DNA from 2 places in the Roseateles agri genome. Region 1 is predicted to be linked to the other one. Evidence: riboswitches for the same ligand, from Rfam matches in the RefSeq annotation. Region 1 holds a riboswitch; the other holds the start of a gene.

The links. Region 1 has a riboswitch for cobalamin ahead of cobO (cob(I)yrinic acid a,c-diamide adenosyltransferase). Riboswitches for the same ligand answer to the same signal wherever they lie in the genome.
Region 2: linked by a shared signal. The riboswitch ahead of SNE35_RS25615 (TonB-dependent receptor plug domain-containing protein) and the one ahead of cobO (cob(I)yrinic acid a,c-diamide adenosyltransferase) in region 1 are both predicted to bind cobalamin.

What each region holds. Positions count from the first base shown of each region.
Region 1 covers NZ_JAXCLA010000004.1:383,011-390,463, forward strand. Annotated here, with positions in the region: gene SNE35_RS13720 (ABC transporter substrate-binding protein) at 1-194, opposite strand, end outside; gene SNE35_RS13725 (TonB-dependent receptor) at 202-2,319, opposite strand; gene cobO (cob(I)yrinic acid a,c-diamide adenosyltransferase) at 2,336-2,905, opposite strand; cobalamin riboswitch at 3,009-3,254, opposite strand; gene SNE35_RS13735 (PEPxxWA-CTERM sorting domain-containing protein) at 3,277-4,242, opposite strand; gene SNE35_RS13740 (DEAD/DEAH box helicase) at 4,386-5,633, opposite strand; gene SNE35_RS13745 (methylated-DNA--[protein]-cysteine S-methyltransferase) at 5,642-6,211, opposite strand; gene dusA (tRNA dihydrouridine(20/20a) synthase DusA) at 6,219-7,190, opposite strand; gene ribD (bifunctional diaminohydroxyphosphoribosylaminopyrimidine deaminase/5-amino-6-(5-phosphoribosylamino)uracil reductase RibD) at 7,368-7,453, shown strand, end outside.
Region 2 covers NZ_JAXCLA010000009.1:112,243-119,695, forward strand. Annotated here, with positions in the region: gene SNE35_RS25600 (FecCD family ABC transporter permease) at 1-827, opposite strand, end outside; gene SNE35_RS25605 (ABC transporter substrate-binding protein) at 824-1,687, opposite strand; gene cobU (bifunctional adenosylcobinamide kinase/adenosylcobinamide-phosphate guanylyltransferase) at 1,684-2,229, opposite strand; gene SNE35_RS25615 (TonB-dependent receptor plug domain-containing protein) at 2,226-4,091, opposite strand; cobalamin riboswitch at 4,180-4,419, opposite strand; gene SNE35_RS25620 (hypothetical protein) at 4,416-4,850, opposite strand; gene pth (aminoacyl-tRNA hydrolase) at 4,847-5,497, opposite strand; gene SNE35_RS25630 (50S ribosomal protein L25/general stress protein Ctc) at 5,579-6,205, opposite strand; gene SNE35_RS25635 (ribose-phosphate pyrophosphokinase) at 6,299-7,261, opposite strand; tRNA gene SNE35_RS25640 (tRNA-Gln) at 7,355-7,431, opposite strand.

The sequences.
Region 1 (7,453 bases):
ACCTTGGGCAAGGCGGCCACGCCGCCGGGCCCGGTGGAGTAGCGGTCGGTACCGACCAGTTGCTCGCAATGGCCCAGCGCGCAGACCGCATCGGTCAGCGAGGGCGACAGCGTGACGATGCGCTGCGGCGCCGCCTGGAGCGGCGCGCCGGCCAGGCTGCCGAGCAGCCCGAGCGCGAACATGGAGGGCCTCATCGCGCGCTCAGAAGGACGAACGAACCGTCAGTTGCGCGTTGCGCCGCTCGCCCAGCAGCCACAGGTAGCTGTAGCCGGAGGTCGCGTAGACCTTGTTGGCGAGGTTGTTGACGCTCAACGTGACGCTGGTGGCCGGCGAGTACGCGAACGCGACCGAGCCGTTCAGCACCGTGTAGGACGGCAGATGGCCCTCGTTGGCGGCGTCGTACTGGACCTTGCCGACGTAGCGCGCCCCCAGCCCCAGCTTCCACTGCGACGCCACGCGCACCGTCGACCAGACATTGGCGGTGCGCTCGGGCACGCCGTAGGGCGTGTTGCCGGCGCGGGAGATCAAGCTGCCGTCGTCCTGCTGCTCGTCGAAACGGTCGTAGCGGGCGCGCAGCGCGGCGAGGTTGGCGTCGATGGTCCAGCCGCGCACCGGCTCCGCGCCGACGGCCAGCTCGATGCCGGTGGACGACTGCTTGCCGATCTGCTGCGTGAGGTCGGGGTTCAGCGGATCCTGCGAGTACAGGTGGTCCTTGACGATCCGGTACGCCGCCACGGTCCACTGGCCGCGAATGGCGGGTAGCGCGCCCTTGGCGCCGACCTCCACCTGGCGGCCGCGGGTCAGCTCGACATTCGTGGCGCCGGCCGGCAAGGTCAACGAACCGGTCAGCGGGTCGGTGCCGGTGCTGAACTGGCCGTAGACGGACAGCGCGCTGCTCGGCGACCAGACGGCACCGAGGCGGCCGGTGGTCGGCGAGTACTTCTGGTGCTGGTTGACCTTCGTGCGCAGGTTGTCGTACTCCAGCGACATCGACTCGCGGCGCAGCCCGGCCACCAGCTTCCACTGGGGGTTCAGGCTCAGCACGTCTTCGGCGAACACGGCGGTGTTGCTGAGCGCCGAGTGGCGGCCCGGCGCCGTCGGCGACAGGCTGTCGAACACGCCGGGCACAACCTTGTACGGGTCGACGACGCTGTCGCCGTCCACATAGGGCGAGTTGTTCGTGTGCAGCAAGGTCGTGCGGTACCAGTCCAGGCCGGCGACCAGTTGGTTCTTCAGCCCGCCGAGCGTGCCGCTGATGCTGAGGTCGGTGCGATTGCCGGTCTGCTTCTGGTCGTGCAGGATCTCCAGGAAGGAGTCGCGCACGACCTGCGTGCCGCTGTCGTCGAAGTAGTAGTCCTCGCTGTTGCGCCAGTGGCGCTTGGCCGTCAGGTAGTAGGTCTCGTTGTGCAGCTGCACGTCGTCGTTGACGCGGTACTCGACCTTGGCGCGCCACATATCGTCCTTGTAGCGGACCAGCGCGTTGCCGACGTTGAAGCTGGTGTCGATCAGGCGCTTGTCCACGCTGCCGTCGGGCAGCAGCGGCGTGCCGTAGTAGCGGGCATCGTTGTTGCGGCCGCCGTCCAGCGAGAGCGTGACGTTCAGGTCACGGCTCGGCCGCAGGCTCAGCGCCAGCGCGTAGTTCTGCCGCTCATAGGCGCTGTCGCGGCGCTCGCCGTCGCTCTTGCTCGCATCCACGTAGACCGAATAGGCCGCCACCTCGTTGATCGGCCCGCGCAGGCCGACGCCGCCCTGCACCGTGTTGAAGGAGCCGTAGCTGAGGAAGGCCTCACGCTCGGTGCGGTCGAACACCGGGCGCTTGGTCACGTAGTTGACGGCCGCGCCGATCGCGCCGTCGCCGTACAGCACCGAGGCCGGGCCCGAGAGCACGTCGACCGAGGCCAGCGGCCAGGTCGAGAACGGATAGGTCACCGTGCCGAAGGCGACGACCAGCCGCGTGCCGTCGATCATCTGCGCCACCGAGCTGTGGCCGGCGAAGCCGCGTGCGCTCAGCGAGCTGCCGCCGTTGCCGGGCTCGGGCGCCTGGCTGAGGCCGGGCAGTTGCACAGCCGCGTCTTGCGCGCGCGTGATGCTGCGCTCGGCGATGGCGTCGGCGTCCAGCGTGGCGATGCTCGCCGGCGTTTCCATCGGCGTCAGGCCCAGGCGTGAGCCGGTGGCCGAAGGCTGGTCCAGGCCCAGGCTACCCAGGCTCGTTGCGGTGACGGAGACGGTGGGCAGGGTGTTGTTGTTTTGCGCGCAGGCGGGCAGGCTCGCGCCCAGCGTGCCGATGGCCATGCCAAGGGCTGTCAGTTGGGTCTTCATGGGAACTCTCTATCGATCAGTCTTCGATGCCGCGTTGCGCGGGCACACCGGCCTTGAAGTGATGCTTGATCAGCGTCATCTCGGTGACCGTGTCGGCCAGGTCCACCAGCTCCTGCGGCGCACCACGGCCGGTCAGCACCACATGCACGTGGGCGGGGCGCTCGCGCAGGCAGGCCAGCACGGGCTCCAGCGGCACCCAGCCATAGCGCAGCGGGTACATGATCTCGTCCAGCACCACCATGAAGTGTTCGCCGGCGCGGATCGTGGCCTCGGCCTTGGTCCAGCCGGCCAGCGCCAGTTCGGCGGAGTGGTCCAGATCGCGGCTCTTCCAGCTGAAGCCATCGCCCAGGCCCTCGATCGGAATGCCCAGTTGCTCGAACAGCCGGTGCTCGCCGAAGCGGGCCGACGGCACCTTCATGAACTGGTAGACCTTGACCTTCTTGCCGCGGCCGTGCGCGCGCAGCGCCAGGCCGAAGGCGGCCGTGCTCTTGCCCTTGCCGGTACCGGTGTGCACGATGACCAGGCCACGGCGTTCGCCCTGCGGCTTCGGGGTATCGCGCAGGACCGGCGGAGTTTCGATTTCCATCGGAGAGTCTCTTCTGCAGAGGCCGGCTGCCGAGAACGACCGACCAGCCTCCATGCCCTCACCGTCTTCCCCGACGGCCTGTGGGCGTACGTGCCGCGCGCGAACGCGCGGCGCCTCGTTGGCCGGTATCCGGGCTGGTGGACAGACTTGCCAAAGCCTTCCCAGGCGCGTGTTCAGAACGCCCAGTGGCTGTGTGATGGAAAGTTGAATCCGCGAGGATTCGTCCACTTACCGTTGCGGGGGCAGCTCAGGTTGGGACCTCGCCAGCGATGCGGCCCGGTCCTCCCTGATTCCCGTTGAACTGCGGCGCGTGAACCACGCCGCGAGCACCAACGGGGCGGATTCTACGGTGCGAAAGACTCCCGGCCGCGTCAGGCCTGCCGCGCCCTGCTCCGCGAGCGCCGGGCCGCACCGCCGACGAGCGCGAAGCCCGTCAACATCAGCACAAAGGTGGCCGGCTCCGGCACGGCCGCGATGCTGAAGTGATAGAGCGCCACGCCGCTGACCCCGTCGACGGCCTCGCGGTTGAGCACATTGAGCGTGACGTTGCCGCTGGCGTCCTGCGCGAACGAAAGGCCCTCGATCTCCTGCGGCGCGCCAAGGTTGATGCTGAACAAGTCTTCGACCGCACCCGTCTTCACGTTGGTGCGATAGATCTCCTTCTCGGCGCCGTCCGACGACATGTACATCCAGTCGCCGAACAGCTTGCCGCCCTGCACCTGATCGAGGTTGTGCGAGAGCGGCACGTATTCCTTGAAGCTCCAGTCGGCCAGGTTGTAGACGCTCAACTGCGTTGCGTTGTCGTACGCCATGCCGTAGCCCAGGCCGGCAGCCGCATCCACGGCGACCCAGCTGGCAATGTCCTGCACGCCGCCGGGCGCGGTCAGCGCGTAGGACTGGCCGGTATAGGTCAAGGTGGTCGCGTCATACAGCGCGATGACCGGCGTGTTGTACTTGCCGCCGCCTGGCTGGTCGGCGGTCGAAGAGTCGAGTGCGATGTACAGCGTGTTGCCTGCGACGTCCAGGTCACCGATGTGGTTCAAGCCCTTCGGCGCCGCTGCAGACGGGTTGAACAGCTCGGCCGGAATCGCCGGATTGACGTTCTGGACGCGGTTGAACGCGGCGTCCGTGCGCTCCAGGCCGTTGCTCGAGGAAAAGATCCACGACGACCCGGTCCAGACCAGGCCCTGGCCCTTGGCGCTGGCGGCCGAGCCGGTGAAACGGTCCACACCGGTCTGCACCCAGGTCTCGGCGAGCGCGTTACCCGCCATCACGGCGATAGCGGCGACGCAGAGCGCCTTGGACAGGTGGGGTTTGAAAACTGCTTTTGCGTTCATGGGAGTCTCTTGGGGAGTGATGCAGGCGGGATGCCTGCGCCTGAAACTACCGGCGGGAAGCGTCAGGTCCATGACGCACCGCATCCATCCGGCGCATGCGTCCGCGCCGGATGGACAACCCCCCAAGCGAATCTGCGGCGGCCTTAGAGTTCCCGACCGGCCGCCCCAGCTGCAGCAGCCGCGGCCCGCAGCTTGTCCTTCTTGCTCGGTCGCTTGCCCTTCACGCCGCCGGTGGCCAGCGCCTCGCTGGCGACTTCCTTCGGCTCGAAGCCGGCCACCTGCTCGCGCGGCACGCGCTGGCCCTGGCGCTTCTCGATCAGGCGAAAGTGGGCTTCGGCGTCGGCCGGGACGAAGCTCACCGCGACGCCGGTGGCGCCAGCGCGGCCGGTTCGGCCGATGCGGTGCGTGTAGTCGGCAGCGGCGCGCGGCAGGTCGTAGTTGACGACGGCTGGCAGCTCGGGAATGTCCAGGCCGCGGGCCGCGAGGTCGGTCGCCACCAGCACGGCCACCTCGCCGCTCTTCAGCGCGGCCAGCACCTTGGTGCGGGCGCCCTGGCTCAGCTCGCCGTGCAACGACGCGGCCTTGATGCCCTTGGCCCACAGCTTGTCAGCAACGTGTTCGGTGGCGTACTTGGTGGCGACGAAGACCAGCGCGCGGGTCCAGCCCTCGGTCTCCAGCAGGTGGCGCAGCAGCGGCGTGCGGTCGGCCGTGTCCACATGGATCGCGCGCTGCTGGATCGCGTCGGTGCGCACCGGCTCCGGCGCGATCTCGATGCGCTCGGGCTCGTGCAGCAGGCCATCGGCCAAGCTGCGCACGGCCGGCGCGAAGGTGGCCGAGAAGAACAGGTTCTGGCGCCGCGCCGGCAGCAGCGCGAGGATGCGCTGCAGTTCCTCGCTGAAGCCGAGGTCGAGCAGGCGGTCGGCCTCGTCGAGCACCAGCATCTGCACGCCGTCCAGGCGCAGCGCGTTATGGTCCACCAGGTCGAGGAAGCGGCCCGGCGTCGCGACGACGATGTCGCAGCCGCCGCGCAGACCCATCAGCTGCGGGTTGATCGACACGCCGCCGAAGGCGACGGCAATCTTCAGGCGCTGCGGCAACGAACGCGCCAGCTCACGCAGCACCTCGCCGGTCTGCACCGCCAGTTCGCGCGTCGGCGCCAGCACGATGGCAGTCAGCTGCCGCAGGCCCTGGCGCTCGATCACCCGCTGCAGCAGCGGCAGCGCGAAGGCGGCCGTCTTGCCCGAGCCTGTCTGGGCCAGACCGAGCACGTCGGCGCCGCGCAGGATCGCCGGGATGGCGGCCTCCTGGATCGACGTGGGGGCGTGATAGCCCTGCTGCTCGCGCACGGCGCGCACGAGTGCGGGCGCAAGGCCCAGCGTGTGGAATGACATCGTTGCTTTCAGAAAAGATCGGTCTGCTCGCCGGCCATCTGGCCGGCGGCGCGGGCTTCGATGCCCAGCAGCTTCAGCTTGGTCGTTATGCCGCCGTGTGCGGAGAAACCGGTGCCGACGCCACCACTGCCCATCACGCGGTGGCAGGGCACGATCGGTGCAAACGGATTGTGGCCCTCGGCCTGACCCACCGCGCGCGCCGCGCCGGGCTGGCCCAGGCGCGCGGCGACCTCGCCGTAGGTGAGCGTCTGGCCGACCGGGATGCGGCGCGTCAACGCGAGGACCTGGCGATTGAACTCGGGCACGCCGCTGTCGTCCAGCTCGACGGCAAGCAGCTCGTCGATGTCGTTGGTCTCGCCGGCCAGCAGGCGGCGCACGGCGATCATCGCGCGCAGCACGCTGGGCGGCGGCGCGGCCGATTCGCGGGCCATTGGGAAGCGGCCACGCATGCGGTCGCGCGTCTCGCCGGGCGTGGCTTCAGGCAGCTGCGAGCCCACGATCACGCCGCGCGCGTCCCAGGCGATGCCGCAGGCGCCCAGCGGCGTGTCATAGCAGTGGAATTCGATGGTGGCGCTCAAGCTTGCTTCAGGCCACCAGCTCGCGTGACGGCTCGGCCGCCACGCGCTCGACCTGCTCCAGCCGCGCCTTCGTCGCCAGCGCGGCCACCGCCGCGGGCGCCAGCGTCTTCAGCCTGTGGTCCGACCACACCTGCCGCCAGCGCCGCGCACCGGGCTGGCCGTTCCACAGGCCCAGCGAATGGCGCACCGCCTGCGGCCAGCGCTCGCCCTGGCGCTCCAGGTAAGCCACCCAGGCGGCTTCGACCTGCTCACGACTGAGGGCGGGACCGGCAGTGCCGAAGAAGCGTTCGTCCCAGCCGGTCATCTGCCAGGGCTCGTGATAGGCCTGGCGGCCGACCATCACGCCATCGACGTGCTGCAGCTGCTCGGCAATCTCATCGTCGCCCTTGACGCCGCCGTTCAGCACGATCGTCAGCGCCGGGAACTCCTGCTTGAGCCGGTGCACAAGTTCGTAGCGCAGCGGCGGGATCTCGCGGTTCTCCTTCGGCGACAGGCCCTGCAGCCAGGCATTGCGAGCATGGACGATGAAGACCTCGCAGCCGGCCTCCGCGATCTGGCCCACGAAGTCACGCACGAAGTCGTAGCTCTCGATGCGGTCGATGCCGATGCGGTGCTTGACCGTCACCGGAATCGAACAGGCATCGCGCATCGCCTTCACGCCGTCAGCCACCAGGGCCGGCTCGGCCATCAGGCAGGCGCCGAACGCGCCCTTCTGCACCCGCTCGCTGGGGCAGCCGCAGTTCAGGTTGACCTCGTCGTATCCCCACTGCTCTGCCAGCTTCGCGCAGGCCGCCAGATCGGCCGGCTCCGAGCCGCCCAGCTGAAGCGCAACCGGATGCTCCTCGTCGTTGAAATCCAGATGCCGCGGCTTGTCGCCATGCAGCAGCGCGCCGGTCGTCACCATCTCGGTGTAGAGCAAGGTGTGGCGGGTCAGCAGGCGGTGGAAGTAGCGGCAGTGGCGGTCGGTCCAGTCGAGCATGGGCGCGACGCTGAGCCTCCACGGACTGGCGGTGCTTGGGTTCGACAGGGAGGACAACGGATCGGACATTTCACATTCGCGCGCTTCGCATCGCAGTGGCGCGCGCACTTTTCCCGGGCAAGATCAAGGGTAGGCATTATCCCAGCCCTCGCGCCAACAGGCTCTAGACTGCCGGACATGTCCGAGCCGCAGTCCACCCTTTTCCCTGACGACCTCGCCGCCATGCGCCACGCGCTCGCGCTGGCGGAACAGGCCATCGGCTT
Region 2 (7,453 bases), on a different contig from region 1:
GCGGAGAGGCCCAGCAGCCGGCCGTGCGTCGTCGGGCACAGGTTGCGCACCAGATGCGGCGCGACCAAGCCGACGAAGGCGATCATGCCGGCCTGGGCGACGGCGGTGCCGGTGGCCAGGGCGAAGGCCGCGATCAGCACGATGCGCATCAGGCCCAGGCGCACGCCCAGCGACTGCGCGGTGGATTCGCCGAGGGTCAGTGCGTCGAGCGCGCGGCTGCCCGCCATCGCGATGGCCAGGCTGGCGACCAGCGCCGCACCCATCAGCGTGACGCCGGGCCAGCCGAGCAGGCCGGTCGAGCCGAGCAGGAAGGCCTGCATCTCGCGCATGATGTCGGCCTTCATCAGCATCAGCAGGTTGGTGCCGGCGGTGAGCACCACGCCGACGACGACGCCGGCCAGCAGCAGCCGCAGCGTGTGCTCGGCGCCGCGCGCGAGCATCAAGGTCAGTAGCACACCCGCCAGGCAGCCGACGAAGGCCGCGCCGGACAAGCCCAGCTTGTGCATGCCGATCGAGATACCGATCGCACTGCCGAACACGGTCAGCGACAGCGCAACGCCCAGGCCCGCGCCGGCGGCGCCGCCGAGCAGGTAGGGATCGGCCAGCGGGTTGCGGAACAGGCCCTGCGCGATCGCGCCGGCCAGGCCCAGCAACGCGCCGGCCGCCCAGGCGCCCAGCGAGCGCGGCAGGCGGATGTCCCAGACGATCTGGCGACCGATCTCGTCCGCCGGCCAGCCGATGCCGGTGCTGCCGACCGTGATGCCCAGCAGCAGCAGCGCCGCCGACAGGGCCAGCAGGATGGCCAGCAGCGGGGCAGGGCGTGTCATCGGGCCTTGCTCGCGGTATCTCTCAAGCAACGAGCCATGATCTGCGCCGCTTCCGCCAGGCGCGGGCCGGGGCGCACGAGCACGTCGCCTTCTTCGCGGGTGAAGACGCAGATGCGCTTGTCGCGCACGGCGGAGATGCGGTTCCAGCCGGGCCGGTCGACGACGCCGCCGGCATCGCGCTGGCCCATCATGATGACCTGCGGGTCCGCTTGGACGACGAACTCCGGATTGATCTTCGGGAACGGGCCCATGCTGGCCGGGATGATGTTGCGCGCGCCCAGGCGGCTCAGCAACTCGCCCATGAAGGACGACTCGCCGGCGGCGTAGGGGCCGCTGGCCACCTCGTAGTAGACGCGCGCGCCCTTGGCTAAAGCCGGCAGGCTCTGCGCGGCGGCGCCGACACCGGCCTCGATGCGGTGCCAGACCCGCCCGGCATCGGGCACTGCCAGCAGGGTGCCCAGCTTGCCGAGCACGCGCTCGACGTCGCGGTAGGACTTGCTGTCCATCACGACGACGGCGAGCCCCAGCGACTGCAGCCGCTCGGCTACGCGCGAGGACGGCGCGACCAGCACGACGTCGGGCTTCAGCGCGACGATCATCTCGACGTTGGTGTCGTCCATGCCGCCGAGCTTGGGCAGCGCGTCCACCGAGGCCGGGAAGTTGGAATAGCGGTCGACGCCGACCAGCTTCGCGCAGGCACCCAGCTCGCAGACCGACTCGGTCAGCGAGGGCACCATGCTGACGATGCGCCGCGGCGGCGCGGACCACTGGCTGGTGCGGCCGAGGTCGTCCTTCAGCTCGTAGGCCTGGGCGCCGGCGGCGAGCGTCGTCAGCAGCAGGGAAAGAAGCAGTCTTTTCATGGTGTGGGGATGACGGTGCGGCTCCAGGGCTGGCCGGCCACCATCAGCGTGAGTGTCCTGCAACGGCTGGCCACGGCCTGGTTCAGCCGGCCCAGTTCGTCGACGAAGAAGCGCGCTTCGCGGCTCATCGGCGACACGCCCCAGCCGACCTCGTTGGAGATCATGATCAACGGCGAGGGCAGGTCCGGCATCAGGTCCAGCAGGGCCTGGCGCTCGCGCTGCCAGGCGTGCAGGTCGGACGGGCCTTCCAGCGGCATCAGCCAGTTGGTGAGCCACAAGGTCAGGCAATCGACCAGCAGCAGGCGGCCGGGCTGGGCCTCGGCGCGCAGCACCTCGGCCAGCGCCAGCGGCGCCTCGACGGTGCGGAAGGCGGCGGGGCGCATCGCGCGGTGATGCGCGATGCGCTCGGCCATCTCCTGGTCGCCGGCCTGCGCGGTGGCGATTACGCAGACCTCCTGGCCTGAGGCCAGGGCCAGCCGCTCGGCTTGCCCCGACTTGCCGCTGCGCTGGCCGCCGACGATCAGGTGATGGCCGATCCTCACAGCGTCGGCGTGTAGCGCAGGCCGATGAAGACCGTGCGCGGCGCCGAGGCGTAGCCGGTGGCGGTCGAGTAGGGCTTGTCGGCGGCGTTGTCGACGTTCAGCTGCAGGCTCAGGTCGCGACGGATCTTGTACGCGGCTTCCAGGTTCAGCAGCGCATAGCCGCCCAGGGCCTGCTTGTTGGCCGCATCGTTGTAGCGCTGGCCGGAGAACTGCACGTTGCCGCCGAAGGTCCAGTCGGCCAGGGTCGTGTCGGCGCGCAGGGTGCCGAAGGTCTTGGCGCGGCGCTGCAGGATCAGGCCGGTGGCCGTGTTCTTCGGCGCCTGCAGGTCCAGCGTGGCGCCGAGGTTCACGATGCCCAGCTTGGTGCCGGCGGCAAGGCTCAGGCCCTGCAGCCGCGCCTGCGCGACGTTCTGGTAGCAGCCGAAGGTGCTTTGGCAGGTGCCGGCCGCGCCGAAGACGATCAGGTCGTTGACGCGGTTGCGGTAGGCGGTGGCGGAGAACTCGTTGTCGCCGACGTTGTACTTCAGTCCGATCTCGACGTTATGGCCGCGTTCGGCATTCAGCGGCTGGACGCCGGGGAGGCTCAGGTCGGGGCCGTAGACGGTGCCGATCTGGTACAGCGTGGGCGCACGGAACGAGTTGCCGGCCGAGGCCACCACACGCAGGCCCGGCGCGAACTCGTAGCCGGCCATCAGGGTGCCGGTGTTGACGCCGCCGAACTGGCTGTCGTCGTCGCGGCGCGCAAAGGCCTGGACGTTCAGCGGGCCGGTGTGCAGCAGGTAGCCCAGCGCCAGCGCGTTCTCGTGCCGCTTGCCGACGCCGGCGGTGACGAGGCCGGTGTTGTCGAGCAGGTCTTCGCGCCGCTCCGCGAGGACGGTGACTTGCTGGCCGGCGGCGAGCATGTAGGAACCGTTCAGCGAGACGGTGCGCACGCGGGTGTCGGTGACGTAGGCGTCCGGCTTGGTCTCGTAGTGCTCCTTCGACTCGCCGACGCTCAGCTGCGTCTGCAGCGCGGGCAGCCATTGCGCCTTCCAGCTGAGGCCGGTGGCGCGGGTGTCCTGGATGCTGTGGTCGTCGGCATCGGGCGTGAAGGTGGAGTCGTCGTACTGGCCGTCGACATGGCTCTTCAGCGCGGTGAGTTCGACGCGGTGCTGTGCGTTCAGCTGTGCGCCCAGGCGCAGGCTGCCGCTGTGGCTGCGCCAACCGTCGCGGTCGGGCAGATAGGAGAAGGTGTTGGCCGGGGTCGTGGCGTTGAAGCCGTCGCTGCGTTCGCCGGCCAGCGAGACGGCGTAGTCGAACATGCCGTTGCCACCGCTGATGCTGGCGTCGGCGCGGCGCGTGCCGAGGTTGCCGGCGCCGATGCCGAGGTCCAGCTGTGTCTTACCGGCCACGCCCTTGCGGGTGAAGATCTGCACAACGCCGCCGACGGCGTCGGAGCCGTAGATGGCGCTGGCCGGGCCCTTGAGGATTTCGATGTGGTCGATCTGGCTCAGCGGGATGCCGTTCCAGCTGGCGCCGCCGGTCGATTGCGAGTCGACCCGCACGCCGTCGATCAGCACGACCGTGTGGCGCGTCTCGGCACCGCGGATGAACAGCGAGGTCGTCGATGCGGGCGTGCCGTTGCGCGTCATCTCGACGGCGCCGGTGTTGCGCAGCAGGTCGGCCACGCCGCCGAAGCCTTGGCTCTCGATCTGCTCGCGGGTGATGACGGTCAGGTCGGCGATCACCTCGCTGAGCTTCTGCGGCTCGCGGGTGGCGGTGACGACGACGGGATCGATCTGCTCGGCCGCGTGGACGGAGACGACGGACGAGGAAAGCGCGGCCAGGGCGGCCAGCGCAAGACGGGTGTTGCGATGAGTCATGGATAGGGTCGCGAGGGACCGATGGATACAAGCCCAGGCGTTCAGCTCACCCGCTGAGCGCCTGTCGTTCGATGCGTGCTGACAAGCGCGCCGCATCACCTTGTTGGCCGGTATCCGGGCTGGTGGAGGCGACCCTTGAGTCCTTCCCAGTGCAGCGAAGCACCAGTGGAGCGAGTACAAGAGTTGGAGCCGAAAGGAGGCTCCGTCCACTTACCGTTGCGGGGACAGCTCAGGTTGGGCGCGCCTCGGCGAGGTCCACCTTCCTGATTCCCGTTTAACTGCATCGGCCTTGGGGGCCGGCGCGAGCACCAACAGCGCGGGATTCTAGCCGGCGGTGACCTTCGGTTTGTGCGGGCGCTTGAGCTTGGGCCGCTTGGTGACCAGCGGCTGTGGTGCGCTGGCGGGCTGCACGGGCGCCGCGGCGGGGCTCATGCGGCCGGCAGCGGCGGTGCGGCGGCGTTGCTCGGCTTCCTGCTTCAGGCGGTCCTTCTGCAGCGCATCGGCCTGCTTCGCGTCACGGGCGGCGAGCTGGCGTGCGGCCTGCTCGTCGGCGGCGCTCGGCTGGTCGTAGGCGACCTGCTCGGCCGTGGCCTTCGGGTTGGCGGGACAGGGCGCGTCGCGCAGCTCGCGACCGTCCTTGCCGCAGCGGTACACAGTGGCGCTGCGGGATTCGGTCTGCGCGGCTGCGTCGAGGCTGAGCGTTAGGGCCGCTAGGGCAAGAGTCATCAGGACGAACGAGGGCGCAGACCGGTACTTCATGATTCGGCTTCCTTCGAGGCGGGGATGGCTTCGGGCTTGGGTTCCGGCTTCGGCGGCTTCGGGCGCGGCGGCTTGGCGTGGATCTTCGTCATCGCCTTGTCGAGCTGGCCGGACAGCATCTGCGGCACCGCGTCCATCGACTTCTGGATGCAGTCCTCGATCAGTTGCCGCTCGGCGATCGGCGGGCGGCGCAGCACGTAGCCGGAGACTTCGGCCTTGATGCCGGGGTGACCGATGCCCAGGCGCAGGCGCCAGAAGTTGGCGCTGCCGAGCTGGGCCTGCATGTCCTTCAGTCCGTTGTGGCCGCCGTTGCCGCCGCCCTGCTTGAACTTCATCTGGCCGGGCTCGATGTCGAGCTCGTCGTGGATCGCCAGGATCTCCTCCGGCGCGATCTTGAAGAAGCGCGCCAGCGCGGCGACCGACTTGCCGCTGAGGTTCATGTAGGTCATCGGCTGCAGCAGCCAGATCGGGCCGTCGGTGCCCGGCGCGTTGTTGACCCTCGCGACGAGGCCGAAGTAGCTGCTCTCGGGCCGGGGCTGCACGTTCAGGCCGCGGGCCAGCGCGTCGATCCACCAGAAGCCGGCGTTGTGGCGGGTCTGCTCGTATTCATGGCCCGGATTGCCGAGGCCGACAAAGAGTCGAATCATGGGGCGGGATTATCGGCGGGCGCCGGAAAGCAAAAGGCCCCGCAGAGCGGGGCCTTCGCAGCAGGAAGCTGGGGGGAAGAATTACTTCTTGCCCTTCTTCTTGCCCTTGCCGTCGTCGGCGGCCGGAGCGGCGGCGACGATGACTTCTTCAGCGACCGGCGGAACGGCCGTGGCGATGGCCGGGTTCGGCTTGCCGTGCACGATGGCCTTGACGCCGGCGGGCAGCTTCAGGTCATTGACGTGCAGCGAGTGACCCAGGGTCAGGCCGCTCAGGTCGACTTCGATGAACTCGGGCAGTTGCTGGGCCAAGCAGCTGATCAGCAGCTCGGTGATCACGTGGTTGACCGTGCACTTGTCGGTCTTGACGGCCGGCGATTCGGCTTCGCCGATGAAGTGCAGAGGGATCTTCTTGGTGATCTTCGTGGTGCTGTCCACGCGCTGGAAGTCGCAGTGCAGCACTTGCTGCTTGTACGGGTGCATCTGGAAGTCACGCAGCAGCACTTGCGACTTGGCGCCGTTCAGTTCCATCTCGAGGATGGTGCTGTGGAAGGCTTCCTTCTTCATGGCGTGGAACAGCGCGTTGTGATCCAGCTCGATCATGGTCGGCTCGCCGGCGCCGTAGACGATGCCCGGAACCTTGCCCGAGATACGCAGGCGGCGGCTCGCTCCGGTCCCCTGCAGCTTGCGCTCGAAAGCGGTGAATTGCATAGTTAACTCCAAAAGTTGCCGGCTCATCCCCATGACGGGCCGGTTTGCAGGGCCCGCGACCAGGCTCCTGCGTTTGTCGCGCTCAGGACAACGTCAGAAGTTGTTGTTCTGCTCGCTAAACAAAGAGGTGACCGATTCGCCGTCCGAGATGCGGCGGATCGTTTCGGCAAAGAGGAAGGCAACCGACAGCTGGCGGATCTTGCCGCAGGCCTTGGCCGCTTCGTTCAAGGGAATGGTGTTGCTGATGACGACTTCGTCGAGCGCCGACTTCGAGATGCGCTCGATCGCCGGGCCCGACAGGATCGGGTGGGTGCAATAGGCGAACACGCTTTTGGCGCCGCGGTCTTTCAGCACCTCGGCGGCCTTCACCAGCGTGCCGGCCGTGTCGATCATGTCGTCCATGATCACGCAGTTGCGGCCGTCGATCTCGCCGATCACGTGCATCACTTCGGAGACGTTGGCGGCCGGGCGGCGCTTGTCGATGATGGCCAGGTCGCAGCCGAGCTGCTTGGCCAGCGCGCGGGCACGCACAACGCCGCCGACGTCGGGGCTGACGACCACCAGGTTCGAGTAGTTGCGGGCCTTCAGGTCGGACAGCAGGACCGGGCTGGCGTAGATGTTGTCGACCGGAATGTCGAAGAAGCCCTGGATCTGATCGGCGTGCAGGTCCATCGTCAGCACGCGCTCGACGCCGACGGTTTCCAGCAGGTTGGCGACGACCTTGGCCGAGATCGGCACGCGCGTCGAACGCGGGCGGCGGTCCTGGCGGGCATAGCCGAAGTAGGGGATCACGGCGGTGATGCGGCGTGCGCTGGCGCGCTTCATCGCATCGACCATGATCAGCAGTTCCATCAGGTTTTCGTTCGTCGGCGCGCAAGTGGGCTGGACGATGAAGACGTCGCGGGCGCGCACGTTCTGCTGGATCTCGACGGTGACTTCACCATCGGAGAAACGACCGACGACGGCCTTGCCCAGCTCGAGACCGAGATGGGAAGCGATTTCCTGGGAGAGGACCGGGTTTGCGTTGCCGGTGAAGAGGACGGTATTGAGCAGCACGGGCCATCCTTTTGAGAGAGGACCCGAGGCCACTGCCCGCGTGTCCCGGTCTTACGAAACAGAGCCTGCGCGGCGGCAGGCTCTCAGAACGTTTGGCAGGGGAGGAAGGACTCGAACCCTCGCATGTCGGAATCAAAATCCGATGCCTTGACCAACTTGGCGACTCCCCTACACAGGACACAGCAGAGCTGC